2 regions of the Microbacterium sp. UBA1097 genome follow, and region 2 is predicted to be linked to the other one. Evidence: predicted binding sites of a transcription regulator. Region 2 holds the regulator's gene; the other holds the start of a gene.
What was found. The regulator HspR, encoded in region 2, represses chaperone genes until heat shock. The targets are predictions, from matches to a motif close to AAGTTGAGTCNNNNNGACTCAACTT.

Region 1 (7,498 bases), on a different contig from region 2:
CCCACTGCCGGTGAGTGTCATGAGAACTCCCGCCCGGCCGCGCTCGACGATGGAGCCCGCGACGCCGTAGAGCGTGAGCAGCGCCGGCCCCTGGAAGGCGCCGGCGAACACCGCGAACAGCAGCACGATCGGGACGGTCGGGGCAAGGGTCATGCCGACGCCACCGAGCGCCATGCCGACGGCTGCGCCGATCCATCGCGTCCAGGGCCCGATCGAGGGCGGGAGGGCGACCATCGCCAACGTCGTGACCGCTGAACCGACTGCCATCACGGCATAGAAGAGCGCACCCGCATCAGGCATCCCCTGAGCCTGCGCGAACGCCGTGAGCCCCGCCTGGCTCGCCCCGAAGAACACGCCCATCGCGAGCATGCCTCCGAGCACGAGGGCCGCCATCGCCCAGCGAGCGCGGCCAGGTTCTGCCACCTCTACGGCTTCGGCATCCGGCTTCGTGTCGCGGCGCGGCACCAGTGCGGCGGTGCGGTGGAGAGCGAACTGCGTCACGAACACCGCGATCAGCGCTGCCGCCGCCAGCAGCGAGACCTGCGGGGACAGCGCCACCGCGACGATCCCCACCAGCGCCGGACCGATGATGTAGACGACCTCATCGACGACGCCCTCGAACGCGAACGCCGCCGAGACGTCTTCGCGCGACATCGCGAGCCAGCGCACCCGCGAGAGAGGTCCGACCTGCGGCAGGGAGAGACCAGCCAATCCCGCGAGCGCGACAGCGACACCGTCGGGCACGTTCCCGATGGTGAGGACGAAGGCCACGGCGGATGCGACATTGACGACGACGCCGATCATGAGGACGCGGCGCTGACCCCACCGGTCAGAGAGGGCGCCGCCGACGGGGGCTCCGACCGCTTCCCCGAGCGCCGTCGCGGCGGCGGCGACTCCTCCGACCGCGATTGAACCGGTCGCCGAGGTCGCGAGGGTCAGGATGGCAAGCGGCACCATGGACACCGGGAGGCGTCCGAATGACGTCGCAATGAGATAGCCCCAGCCGGCGAGAGATGGCAGGGCGCGGTAGGCGGCAAGGGCAGAACGCCCCGACGACGGATCGGTCACAGACGGAATCTCTTTCCGACGCATCCCCCGACCCGGATGACGTCGCCCGCCCGCTGATGAACTGTTGTGGGTCGGACTCTATCAGCGGAGGATTTCGTCCATGTTGCCCTGAACCCCGGCGCGGAGCGAATCAGACTCCGCCGCCGCCACCACCGCCGCCACCACCGCCGGCGCTCCCGCCACCGCTGGAACCACCCGAGGTGGACGAGGTGGTCGTCGTCGAGAGCGTGGAGATGCCCGAGGAGAACGCCGCTGCGTTGAATCCCGCCGTGCCGACGTACCAGCCGGGAACACCGGTCTGGTCATACAGCACAGCGAGATGCTCTGCCCACTCCTCCTCCTGGCCGAAGACCACGGCATACGGCAACAAGGTCTCGTAGATCCGCAGCATCTGACGAGGATTCGCGGGATCCACACGGGCCCCGGCGTCGTCGACAGCGAACCGCTCGGCACCCTGCGGCGACTGCAGCATCCGGATCCGGTCAGCCTCGGCCCACTCGATGAACATCCGCAGGCCCTTCAGATGATCGCGGGTCTCGGCGCCGGCAGCGGTCAGAGGCTTCCGGGACACGAGGAGTGCGACCACGAAGATCATGACGAACGCCGGAATCATGAGGAGCACAGGGATGGTGGCGTCCACGAACGCGCCGAGCGCGAAGAACCCGAACACGATCGTCAGGATGCCGAACACGATCGACCCGAACATCGGCCAGAACCGCGAGCCGCTGGGAACCGCACGCCGAAGTCCTCGGGTGTCGAGTTCCCGTTCGGCGGCCTTGATGATGCGGCGCGCAGCGGAAGAGAGCCGCGTGTCGTTCGATCCGAACTCGTACTCCTCGCCGGGTGTCATGTGCGGGAACAGTCCCTGGAGCAGCAGGAAGCCGTCACCGTCCGCGCGCGCGGGGTCCAGCAGCACCGCCTTGAGCTTCAGACCGCCGAACAGTTTGCGACCGGCTTCCTCGATACGGATGCTGCCGACGACCGCCTGTTCGAGCACTTCAGCCGGGATCGCCTTGGTCGTCTTTCCCAGCAGCACCGCGCTTTCCAGCGCGTCGATCCGCGGCGGCGGGTTGAACTCGGCGATGATCGTCGGCCGCCCGGGCTCGTCACGCAGCATCCTGGTCCGGAAGACGATCGCCCATACGAACGAACCGATCACGCCGAGAAACGCGAGAGCCTGCAGCCATCCGAACGGCGACGCGACGTACGAGCTGTCGAAGGACGCAAAGGTGTCGGCGTCGAAGGCCACGGCGATCGTAACGGTCTCGTAGGCCAGCACGTCGGTGGCGGATGCCGTGACTGTCACGCCGCCGTCGGCATCCGTCGTCGAGGCGATCGGGCACTGGTCGGTAGCGCCTGCCGCACCGACGTAACAGGACTCCGCCCCCGTGAGTGCGGATGCGAGTTCTGCCGGCACATGCAGCGTCGCCGAGACCGACCCGAAGGGCTGGGCCCAGTCGACACCATTGACGTTCCAGTAGAGCTCGTCCACCCCGGTGTCGTCGAAGAAGCGGGCGACGTTCTCGAGCGTGTAGGTGAAGACGTAGGTCTGCGCGCCATGCACGTAGTCGTCGGCGCGCGAGGTCATGACGTAGACCCCGTCCTCGCTCTCGACCTCGGCGGGCCGCGGGGCTCCCTCGGCGTCGGTGATCGACACGAGCTGAGGGTGCAGCGGGGCACCAAGGTACGAGTCGGGCAGGATGCGGCGCATCCCGCGGTTCTGGTCGTACTCCGGGAAGACCGCGACGAATGTCTCGACGACGGTCATCGTGCTGGTTCCATCGTCCGCACGGCCCAGGGTGTAGTCGGCAGCCATGCTCTCGAAGACGAAGTCGTTGACGTCTGTCGACACAGCGGCAGCCTCGTCGCCGAACGACACGCTCACCGAACACGCGACCAGGGCGACGAGAGCAAGGGCGGCGGCCGCGGCGGCGCCGACGGCCCGCCGCGTCAGGATCCGAGCTGACATGTGATCAGCCTACGGGCGCCGGCATGGTCGTACTCTGGTGTGCATGACGGACCGGCGACTGGCGATCGACGCCTGGGAGAGTCTGTTCCGCGCGCAACACGAAGTGCTCGCCGAGATCAGTGGCGACTTCATCGTCGGCGAACTGACGCAGGGCGAGTACGACGTCCTGCTCACCGTCACCCGCGCGCCGGGGATGTCGGCGCGCCTGCGCGATGTGACATCCAACATGCTGATCAGCCAGCCGAGTGTCTCGCGCCTGGTCGACAGGATGGTCGCCTCGGGGTTGCTGACCAAGTGCTCGGATCCGGACGACGGCCGCGGCGCGGTGGTCACCGCGACCGATCGGGGTGCCGGTCTCTTTCGCAAGGTCGCCTCAGCTCACGGCAGGTCCATCGCCGAACGGATGTCAACCCTGAGCGACACCGAACTCGAACAGCTCCGCACGCTCACCTCGAAGCTCCGCGGCCCCCGCGCGTCAGACTGCTGAAGCCTGCATCCGGGCCGAACGCAGGACGAGACCCGGAGTCTCGACTCTCTTCTAGACCTCGGCGCCAGTTCATCCTGCAAACGGCGCGGCAGGCGATCCCGGGCGTGATCCGCTACCAACGGTTGTGGACGTGTTCTGCCCACCCCTCGACACCGTCGAACGGGATGACTTCGCCGCCAGCCGTCGTGAAAGCCCCTGACCACACGCCGAAGCACTGATCCGTCGCCGCCGCAATGATGCCGAGGTTCGTTCGCGCGACACGGTCATAGAACGGGACGAATCGGGCGTCAAGACCGCCGCCGCGCACTGACCACGGACGCAGGAAGTCTGCCTGGTCGTACTCCCAGGTCAGGTCCTCGTGAATCTTGTGCATCCGTCCATCAATGAAAAACGCGTTCTCGGTGGCGCCGGTGCCGTCGGTCCACTTTCCGCCGACCTGGATCCCGATCACGCTGCCCTGGTAGCGGCCCGATCCCGCGCCCCAGTTCCAGGTGATGTCGTACGGCCATCGCCCGCGACCGTGGTCCAGCACCGCCCACGACTCGCCAGCCGGCAGGTCGTACACCGTGCCGTCGACCGTCACCGTGCCACGTGCGGGACGCGCGACATCCTTGACCGTGTATTGGAAGCGCCGCTTAGTCCAGGGCACGACGACGGCCAGACTTTCGTGCCCCGCAGGCTTCTCGGCGAGAACATCGACGGATGCGCGTGGGACCTCGACTCGCATCCGAACGCCGTCTGGCTCCTCCGTGACCTCGATCCGAAGATCCTTGGCCCGGGCAGAAGCGTGACCCTGACCCAGCGTTGGCGGCAGGCTGACCCCGCGAGCGGGAAGCACGGTGGCCGCGCGATGGACAGCCTCGCGGGTGTCGCGATTGAAGATCCACACCTCGTGCACCGCGGCGTAGTCGATGGCTGACACGGTGAGACCCACGATGTATCGCGGCGTCATGATGTTCCAGTACTCCCAGCGCTTATTGCGCCCCCAGAACCGGCGCGGCCCAATCCCGCCGGTCCGGATCAGTGGGGAGCGCGCCCAGCCGAGAGCCGCGGGGTTCAGGCGACCGTCGGGAAGGGTGAGCTCGACCGGAGCCGTGATCTCACTGCGAGAGTCTTGTTTGGGGAAACGAGTCGTCGTCGACACGCGCTCCAGCCTAGATGCGGGACTATTCATCCTCGCGCCCGAGCGAGCACGCAGAAGCCCCCGGTCCGTTCTCGGGCCGGGGGCTTCTGGAGAGCAGGTCAGGCGCTGGCGCCGGCCTCCTGGATCTCACTGTGGGACTCGTCGACCGTGATCGTCGAGGGCGCGTCGGTCGCGATGTCAATCTTGCGCGGCTTGGCCTTGGGGCTCACCGGAATCGTGACCGTCAGCACGCCGTGCGCGTAGCTGGCGGCGATGCCTTCGGTGTCGATCCCCTGACCGAGGCTCAGCTGACGCAGGAAGCTGCCGGCCTCACGCTCGCGCGTGATCCACTTGACGCCTTCCTGCGACGTCAGTGTGCGCTCGGCGCGGATCGTCAGCAGCTGACCGTCGACATCCACGTCGACCGAGCCCGGGTCGATGCCCGGAAGGTCGGCCGAGAGGACGTAGTGGTCGCCGTCACGGTAGAGGTCCATCGGCATCTGGCGCGGTCCGCGCCGGTTGCCGTCGAAGAGTGCGTTCGCGAATCGCTCCATCTCGCGGAGCGGGTCATAGTTTGCCATCTCGTCTCCTTCATGAGCGGGGCCGGATGCGGCATCCGACCGAGTTCTAGAAGTTGAGTCACCTCGACTCAACTGATCTCAGATTAGCACTCTAGCCTGTCGAGTGCCAGCTTCGGATGCCGATTTCGCCCCCGTTCGCGCAGGGCGGATCGAGCCCGCGCCACGGGCTCCCGAGCGGCCGCGCTCCCCGCCCGGTATGACGGCTCAGCGGAACGCGGGAATGCCCGTGATCGCCTGCCCGAGCACGAGGGTGTGCATCTCGACGGTGCCCTCATATGTCAGCACTGATTCGAGGTTCGCGGCGTGACGGATGACGGGGTACTCGAGGGAGATTCCGTTTGCGCCGAGGATCGTGCGGGCGGTGCGGCAGATCTCCAGCGCCTCCCGTACATTGTTGAGCTTGCCCAGGCTCACCTGCTGCGGTGTGAGCTCGCCGGCATCCTTGCGGCGACCAAGGTGAAGCGCGAGCAGCAGCCCCTTTTCGTACTCGACCACGCTGTCGACGAGCTTCTGCTGCGTGAGCTGGAACGCCGCGATCGGCTTGCCGAACTGCGTCCGTTCCGCGGCGTAGGTCAGGGCGGCGGTCAGTGCCGATCGCGCTGCACCCAGCGCGCCCCAGGCGATACCGTATCGCGCCTCGTTCAGACAGCTGAGCGGACCCCGAAGTCCCTGGACCTCCGGGAGCACGGCATCCGCGGGCAGGCGCACCGCATCCAGCACCAGTTCGGAAGTCACGGATGCGCGCAGCGACAGCTTGTGCTGGATCTGCGGCGCTGAGAACCCCGCGGAGTCAGTCGGAACCAGAAACCCCCGGATGCCACCCTCGGTCTGCGCCCAAACGACAGCGACATCCGCGACCGACCCATTTGTGATCCACATCTTGCGACCCTCGAGCACCCAATCATCGCCGTCGCGGACGGCTCGGGTTCGCATGCTCGCGGGGTCTGAGCCGGCATCCGGTTCAGTGAGACCGAAGCACCCGATCAGGTCACCGGCCGCCATACCCGGAAGCCACCGCTGCTTCTGTTCCTCACTCCCCCAACGCCAGATCGCGTACATCGCGAGCGACCCCTGCACCGAGACGAGCGAACGGATGCCAGAGTCCGCAGCCTCGAGCTCGAGGCATGCCAGGCCGTACTCGGTGGCCGACATAGCCGCGCACCCGTATCCCTCGAGGTGCATGCCGAGCACCCCGAGCTGACCGAGGTCTTTCGCGAGGCCCCGCAGATCATCGGTCTCGCCCCGCTCGAACCAGTCACCGACGTGCGGAATCACGCGCCGCTCGACGAAGGCGCGGACCGCATCACGCGTGGCGCGCTCGTCGTCGCTGAGCAGCGCGTCGATGTCGGCGATGTCGATGACGTCATCCACGGGTGCCACGGGCGTCTCCTTCGGGAAGGTCACTCGCGCGACCGGTCGGATCGGGGCCGGCAAGCCACCGGCGGATCTCGTCACCGTGCTCATCGAGCCGCGGCGGGCGTTCGTACCCGCAGATCGGTGTCCGCGTGAACCGCAACGGAGATCGAATCTGGTCGGTACCGCCTTCGACCGGCACCCGAGGCTCAAGGCCGAGCCGCTCTGCCAGAGCGAAGCCGTCGGCGACGCTGCCGATCGTGCCGGCCGGCACCCCGGCATCCATCAGCCGCGTCGTCCACGATGCCGCGGCGTCGGCTTGCAGGCGCGCCTCGAGTGCTGCCGCCAGTTCATCCCGGTGGGCAACGCGCTGCGCGTTGGTGACGAAGCGCGGATCGGTCGCCAGGTCGGGGGCTCCCACAACCTCGCACAGCCGCGCGAACTGCCGGTCGTTTCCTACGGCGAGCGCGAGAACGCCGTCGCCGGTGTCGAGAGCTTCGTAGGGCGCGATCGACGGATGCCGATTACCGAGCGAGCGCGGAGAGTGGCCCGTCGCGAGGAACCCCGAGGCCTGGTTCACCAGCGCCGCGAGCAGGCTCGAGAGAAGAGCGACCTCGACGTGTTGTCCGAGCCCGCTCCGGACGCGCTCATGAAGGGCGGCGAGGATGGCGACCGTGGCATCCTTCGCGACGAGGACGTCGACGATCGCGACGCCGACTTTGGACGGCGAGCCAGGCGGCCCGGTGATGTCCATGAGCCCGCCCACAGCTTGAACGAGGAAGTCATAGCCGACCGCGCCGGCGCCGGCATCGCTTCCGAACCCCGTGATCGAGGCATAGACGACGGCGGGGTTGAGCGCACGCACACTCTCGTAATCGAGCCCGAACCGGTCGAGGCTGCCGGGAAGGAAGTTCTCG
Region 2 (7,498 bases):
GCATCCTGGCCAAGCTCAAGCACGACGCCGAACAGTACCTCGGCGACTCGGTGACGGATGCCGTCATCACCGTCCCCGCCTACTTCAACGACGCCGAGCGTCAGGCGACCAAAGAAGCCGGCGAGATCGCGGGCCTGAACGTCCTGCGCATCATCAACGAGCCCACCGCCGCCGCCCTCGCCTACGGCCTGGACCGCGGTAAGGAAGACGAACTCATCCTCGTCTTCGACCTCGGTGGTGGAACCTTCGACGTCTCCCTGCTGGAGGTGGGCAAGGATGACGACTTCTCGACCATCCAGGTCCGTTCGACAGCCGGTGACAACCGCCTCGGTGGCGACGACTGGGACCAGCGGGTCGTCGACTACCTGATCAAGCAGTTCAAGGACACCACCGGTGTGGACGTCTCGGGTGACAAGATCGCCCTGCAGCGCCTCAAGGAGGCCGCGGAGCAGGCGAAGAAGGAGCTCTCGAGCTCGGCATCCACGAGCGTGAACCTTCCCTACCTGTCGCTGACGGAGAACGGCCCAGTGTCGCTGTCCGAGACGATCACGCGCGCGAAGTTCGAGGATCTCACAAAGGACCTGCTCGACCGCACGAAGAAGCCGTTCGAGGACGTCATCCGCGAGGCCGGCATCAAGGTCAGCGACATCGACCACGTCGTCCTCGTCGGTGGGTCGACGCGTATGCCCGCCGTCAGCGACCTGGTCAAGAAGGAGACCGGCGGCAAGGAGCCCAACAAGGGAGTCAACCCTGATGAGGTCGTCGCCGTCGGTGCGGCGCTTCAGGCCGGTGTCCTCAAGGGTGAGCGCAAGGACGTTCTGCTCATCGACGTCACCCCGCTGAGCCTCGGTATCGAGACCAAGGGCGGCATCATGACCAAGCTCATCGAGCGCAACACCGCCATCCCGACCAAGCGCAGCGAGACCTTCACGACCGCCGACGACAACCAGCCGTCCGTCGCGATCCAGGTCTTCCAGGGTGAGCGCGAGTTCACCCGCGACAACAAGCCGCTGGGAACCTTCGAGCTCACCGGCATCGCGCCGGCCCCTCGCGGCATCCCGCAGGTCGAGGTGACCTTCGACATCGACGCGAACGGCATCGTGCACGTGTCCGCCAAGGACAAGGGCACCGGCAAGGAGCAGTCGATGACGATCACCGGTGGATCGTCGCTGCCCAAGGAAGACATCGAGCGCATGGTGCGCGAGGCCGAGGAACACGCCGCTGAAGACAAGAAGCGTCGCGAGTCGGCTGAGACCCGCAACCAGGCCGAGACCCTGTCGTACTCGATCGAGAAGCTGATCAAGGACAACGAAGACAAGCTGCCCGACGAGGTCAAGACCTCGGTGCAGGCTGATGTCGACGCCCTCAAGACCGCTCTTGCCGGCGAGGATGACGACGCGGTGAAGGCTGCGTTCGACAAGCTGAACCAGAGCCAGTCGCAGCTCGGTGAAGCCATCTACCAGGCAGGGCAGGCCGCCGGCGAGCACCCCGACCCGGCGGCGAGCGAGCCCGGCTCGGGTGAGGTCCCCAACCCCGACGAGGACGTCATCGACGCCGAGGTCGTCGAGGACGAAGACGACAAGAAGTAAACGGAAGAGATCATGGCACGCAAGGACGACGAAGAGCCCACACCTTCGGAGAAGGACTCCGGAGTCGGACCTGACGGCGCCCCTGACAGCGCGAGCGCTGACAACGGTGACGCGGCAGCGTCGGAGGACACCTCCTCCGGCGCCGCCGGCGCCGGTGCCGGTGCCGATCAGGATGACCTCACGGTGGATGACATCCTCGGGGCCGCGCAGTCGGCCGATGCCGCTGCGGCCGAGGATGTCGTGTTGGCCGACCTGGAATCGGCACTGTTGACCGACCTCAAGCGCCTGCAGGCGGAGTACGCCAACTACCGCCGCCGCACAGAGGAGCAGCGCGAGATCGAGATCGAACGCGCCAAGGGGGCCGTCGCAAAGGGCTTCATTCCGGTGCTCGACGACCTCGACCGAGCCGAGAAGCACGGCGACCTCGAGGAGGGCACGCCCTTCTCAGCGATCGCGGACAAGATCCGTTCCGTGGCCGAACGGCTCGGCGTCACCTCCTACGGCGAAGCCGGCGAGGTCTTCGACCCGCAACAGCACGAGGCGATCTTCCAGCAGCCCACTCCCGGGGCTACCGAGACCACGATCCTCGAGGTCGTGGAGGTCGGCTATCGGCTCGGATCGATCGAGCTTCGCCCCGCGAAGGTCGTCGTCGCCGTGCCGGCTGAGTAGCACGGAGGACAACCGATGGCCAGTCAAGACTGGTTCGATAAGGACTTCTACAAGGTCCTGGGCGTCTCGAAGGATGTCTCCGCTGCGGACCTGAAGAAGACGTACCGCAAACTCGCACGCCAGTACCACCCCGACTCGAACGCGGGCGATGCCAAGGCCGAGGCCCGCTTCAAGGAGATCAGCGAGGCGTATGCCGTGCTCTCGGACCCCGAACAGCGCGAGGAGTACGACCAGATCCGTGCCATGGGCTCGGGTGCGCGCTTCACGGCAGGCGGCCAGGGCGCGGGCGGATTCGAAGACGTCTTCAGCCGGTTCGGTCAGAGCCGCGGCGGCTACAGCTACGAGAGCGCCGACTTCGACGACATCTTCTCGATGTTCGGTCAGGGCGGCGGCAGCTCGTTCGGCTCGGGACGGTTCGGACAGGCGTCCGGTGGCTACCGCGGGTACGGCGGTCCCACGCGCGGCGCCGACGTCACGGCGCGGACGACGATCGACTTCGTCACCGCGACCAAGGGTGAGACGATCACGCTGCAGTCCGAGGACGGTCAGCCGTTCAAGGTCAAGATCCCTGCTGGCGTCGCCGATGGTCAGAAGATCCGGCTTCGCGGACGCGGTCGGCCCTCGCCGGATGGCGGAGAGAGCGGCGACATCGTCGTGCAGGTCTCCGTGCGCCCGCATCCGGTGTTCACCCGAGACGGACTCAACCTGCGGGTCGTCGTCCCGGTGACCTACACCGAGGCGGTCTTCGGAGCCACGATCGAGGTCCCGACCCTCGGTGGCGACCCCGTGAAGCTGCGCGTAGCCCCGGGAACGCCCTCGGGGCGGGTCCTGCGGGTGAAGGGCCGCGGCGTGCAGACCCAGAAGGGCACCGGAGACCTCCTCGCCGAGGTGCAGATCGCGGTGCCGACACACGTCGACGGAGCGGCACGGGAAGCGTTGGAGAAGTACCGCGAGGCCGAACCGAAAGAGAATCCGCGAGCCGAACTGATCGCTCGCGCTGCTAGCTGACCTGCCATCGAGGACATCCGGATGCACGAAGACGAGATTGACGACGAGGCCCCGATCCTGGCGATCGCGGCAGCGGCCGAGCTCGCCGGCATGCATCCGCAGACCCTGCGCCAGTACGACCGGCTCGGCCTGGTCGTGCCGGCGCGCACGCAGGGCGGGTCTCGGCGCTATTCGCTACGCCACGTCGAACAGTTGCGTGAGATCGCCCGGCTCTCGGGTGAGGGAATGAGCCTGCCGGGAATCGCGCGGATCCTTGAGCTCGAAAACCGGGTGCGCGAACTCCACACTCGAGTTCGCGACCTCGAGGCCCGCGTCGAAGCGGAACTTGCCAGCAGGCCCGGGGCTCGTGTGTTCGCTGCGGGGCCAGGTGGTTCGGTGATCACTCTCCGGCACGGCCGGCGCGTGCGGCGCGCCACCGAGATCGTGCTGTGGCGCCCGCGCCACGCGCTGCCACCGGCATCCGACACCCCGGCCGGCGACGACTGAGTCGCGGTGCGGTCGCTGCGCTACTCTCATGCCGTGACAGCGACACCATCACCTGAGACGCCCGCGGCGCAGGCCGACACGCGCCGCGCTCACCGCATCGTCGTCGCCGAGGATTCCGGGTCCGACCACGAGCGAGCTCTCGAGTCGCTCAGTCTAGGCGTCGGAGCCGTCGCGTTCGTCGTTGTCGCGCTGGTTGCGTTGGCCGTCTTCCGGTTTCAGAGCGCGCCGATATCCGGCCCCGGTTCGGTGGGCCAGTTCTCCGCGATCGTCTCGGGGGTCGCGGGAATCCTCGCCTTCGCGGCGGGCAGGTATGTCCTCCACGCCCGCCAGTCCGGCGCTCGCCGCCTCGGGGTGCTCGACTATCTGGATGCCGGGGCGCTTGCCTTCGCCCACGGCATCATCGCGCTGCTGTCGTGGACGCTGCTCGCGGTGATTCTTGAGGACGCCTTCATCGGCGCGGAAGTGTATGCGTTGCCGCTGCTCGCCCTGTCGGCTGCCGCGGCCTCGGTGACCGCGTACCTGGTCTTCTACTCGGCCACGCATATGGATCTGTCGCTGCTCGCCCTGATTCTCGCGGTGTTCCTCATCGAGGGAGTGCTGGCGGCGATGCTGACGGCCAGCGACCCGTACTGGTGGAGAGACAACCTTTCCGCGCTGGGAATGACGAACGACCTGTCGGCGATGACGTTCAACCTCACGCTCATCGTGGCGGGCTTCATCGTCACGACACTTGCGCGGTACGCGACCCGTGGCATCCCGACCTCGCACGCTCACGGCATCCGGTGGGTGCGGCTGTGCCTCATCCTGGTCGGGGTCTTCCTCGCCTTTGTCGGGGTCTTTCCGGTCAACGAGTTCTTCTTCATCCACACCGCGTTCGCCTCGGGCATGGCTGTCGTGTTCGGCGTGCTCGTGATCCGCCTTCCCGCCTGGATCCCCGGAATTCCTCGCCCGTTCGTCGCGCTCGGCTGGCTTTTCATCGCCGCGATCGTCGTGCTCGCGGTGTTCTTCGTGGTCCGCTACTACACCCTGACCGCGGTCGAACTGGTCGCGGGCATCCTCGTGTTCACGTGGATCATCCTCTTCATCCGCAACGCGGCAGCCTTGGAGACCGACATCAACGCGACGTGACAAGAGGCGCCGGGTGATCCTCGATGATCATCTCCGGTGCCCGCGCAACGACCAGCCAGGTCGGCAGGATCGCCACGCACATGATCGCGAGGATGCCGATGTCGCCGACCATCGCGACGGCGACGAACAGGGCGATCCAGCCGTCGCGGGCGATGGCAAGCGTGAACCCAAGCACCCCGCTGGCGATCGCGAGGCCGAATGGGATCGACGGCACGAGGGTATGGGCCAGCATCCCGAACGCGACGCCGAGAAAGATCGCCGGGAACACGCGACCACCGCGGAACCCGAAGGATGCGGCCACCACGAGTGCCGCAAGCTTGATCCCGACGACGGCGAGGAGCCCTGCCCAGCCGATCGTGCCGTCCAGCGCGATGAGTTGAGCGCTCTGCTCCAGGCCCTTGAAGAGGGTCAAGGGGCCACCGAGGGCGCCGAGCCCGCCGAGGAGCAGGCCCCCGGCGATGCTCAGAAGCAGCGGGTTCGGCATCCGTCGGCGCAGGAACGGATGTAGGGCCTTGAACGCAATGATCCCGACGAGCGCCACCGCGGCCCCGACTGCGGCGATGACGGATGCCGAGACCAGGTCGATGGCCTGTGGATCGGTGTACGGAGCGATGTTGGCGACGGCGCCCAGCCCGCCGCCGAGGACGAGAGAGGTGACTGTGCCGGTCGCGGCGGCGACGAGGGGAAGGAAGAGCTTGTCCCACAGCGCTCCTCCGCCGGAGGCGAGGGCGCCGGTGAAGACGAGCGCAGCTGCCACGGGAGTCCCGAACAGAGCGCCGATCGTGCCGGCAGCAGTCAGGATCACGACCAGCTGAGCAGGGATCGCGGGCCACAGGCGTGAGACGATCCACACCGCCAGGGCCGTGTTGATCGCGATGATCGGGCTCTCGGGGCCGAGGCTTACGCCGCCGATGAGCGTGAGCAGGATGACGACGATGATGCTCGGCACCGCACGGACCGGCTGCGGCGGTGCGATGAGCTCGACGGTCGCGGAGTCCTGGCCGCCGTGGCCCGGCATCTTCCAGACGACAAGCCCCACGAGGAATCCGGTGAGGGCTAGAACGCCGAAGATCCACCAGGGTGAGTCGCCGGTCGCGCCCAGAGACTCCGGCAGCGCCTCCCACACCCAGTGCACCCCAAGGTGCGCGACTTCATCGAGCGCCCACAGCATGACTCCCGACAGGATGCCGATGAGTGCGGCGGGGATCGACAGGGCTACGAGCGTGCGCGAGCTGGAAGCGAATGCCCACGGGTTCGGGTTCGTGACCATGCGGCTCACCCTAGTGCGAGGGAATGCTGCGCGATGCTTGGACTCTCGGCGAGCGCTCGCAGAGGTGGTTGTTCAGTTCAGTACGCTCGGCGACATGACCGAACAGCGTTGGCAGCGCATCACGTACTGGCCGCTGGTCATCGCCTCGCTCGCATTTCTCGTCGCGTACTCATGGCAGGTGATCGCGAACCTGCAGGGCGCGGAGTACGTCGTCATGCGCACAGTCATGGCTCTGACATGGGTGATCTTCGCTGTCGACTACCTCGTGCGGCTCGCGCTCGCCCCGCGGAAGGCTCCGTGGTTTCGTGGCCACCTGTTCGATCTCACAGTCGTAGTGCTGCCGGTGCTCAGACCACTCCGGCTGATCCAGGCGATGACCGAGATCCAGAAGATGTCCAAGGGTGACGCACTTCGCACGCAGGCCTCCATCCTCGCCGGCGGCACCGTCCTGATTCTGATCTGGATCTGTTCTCTGGGCGTCCTGGATGTCGAGAGGGCCGCGCCGGGGGCGAACATCCTGAACATCGGGGACGCGATCTGGTGGGCCTTCGTTACCGTGACGACTGTCGGTTACGGTGATTTCTACCCCGTAACCGTGGCGGGCCGCGTCATCGCCGTCGTATTGATGACAGTCGGTATCGGAGTCGTCGGAGTGGTGACGGCGACCACCGCATCGTGGTTCGTCGAACGTGCCGCTGCCGTCGGAGGCAACGACGATCAAGAGACAGCCACTCGGGGCCAGATCCGCGCCCTCTCGCGACAGCTCGAGGCGGCGGTGAAGGGTCTTCCGGCAGACGTTGAAAAAGTCATCCCCGGCCACAAGCACACCGAACCGCCGAAGGCGTGATCGCCAACAACCGATGCTCGAAGGCCCCGCGGTAGCCTGGCGCGGTGAGTTCCGCTCAGCCGTCTCCCGCGCCGCCCGCGCTGTCACCCATGCTCCGGGTGCTGGTGGGCCTCGCCGCGACGGTGATTGTCTTGGTCGGCCTCTCGTGGGCGCGCGAAATCGTCGGTCCGCTCGTACTCGCAGCCGTGATCGTGATCATCTGCCACCCACTGCACGGCGTGCTGCGCAGACGCGGATGGCCCCTGTGGACTGCCACCACGGCTGTCATCGTGCTTGCCTACGTCATCCTTACGGCGATGGCACTGCTCCTGTGGTTCGCCGGAAGCCAGTTCGCGCGTCTGGTCGTCGAGTATCTCGGGCAGTTGCAGGCAACGGTGACCGACATCGAGCAGTGGCTGGCCTCGATGGGCTGGGATCAGCGTGCCGCCGACACCGTGTCGTCCTTCCTTGAACCGACGAGGCTGCTGAGCGTCGCGACGTCGGTGTCGGGAATGGTCGTCG

Region 1: a site for HspR is predicted at 5,279-5,303, ahead of B4F19_RS11235 (Hsp20/alpha crystallin family protein). Genes of this name have one in related genera too.

What each region holds. Positions count from the first base shown of each region.
Region 1 covers NZ_DCBW01000046.1:85,982-93,479, reverse strand. The annotation lists gene B4F19_RS11255 (MFS transporter) at 1-1,068, opposite strand, end outside; gene B4F19_RS11250 (DUF2207 domain-containing protein) at 1,199-3,037, opposite strand; gene B4F19_RS11245 (MarR family winged helix-turn-helix transcriptional regulator) at 3,081-3,524, shown strand; gene B4F19_RS11240 (DUF2804 domain-containing protein) at 3,637-4,668, opposite strand; gene B4F19_RS11235 (Hsp20/alpha crystallin family protein) at 4,767-5,228, opposite strand; gene B4F19_RS11230 (acyl-CoA dehydrogenase family protein) at 5,433-6,608, opposite strand; gene B4F19_RS11225 (CaiB/BaiF CoA transferase family protein) at 6,592-7,498, opposite strand, start outside.
Region 2 covers NZ_DCBW01000005.1:71,068-78,565, reverse strand. The annotation lists gene dnaK (molecular chaperone DnaK) at 1-1,589, shown strand, start outside; gene B4F19_RS00710 (nucleotide exchange factor GrpE) at 1,602-2,258, shown strand; gene B4F19_RS00705 (DnaJ C-terminal domain-containing protein) at 2,274-3,266, shown strand; gene B4F19_RS00700 (heat shock protein transcriptional repressor HspR) at 3,288-3,752, shown strand; gene B4F19_RS00695 (DUF998 domain-containing protein) at 3,786-4,880, shown strand; gene B4F19_RS00690 (ion channel protein) at 4,867-6,150, opposite strand; gene B4F19_RS00685 (potassium channel family protein) at 6,245-6,997, shown strand; gene B4F19_RS00680 (AI-2E family transporter) at 7,042-7,498, shown strand, end outside.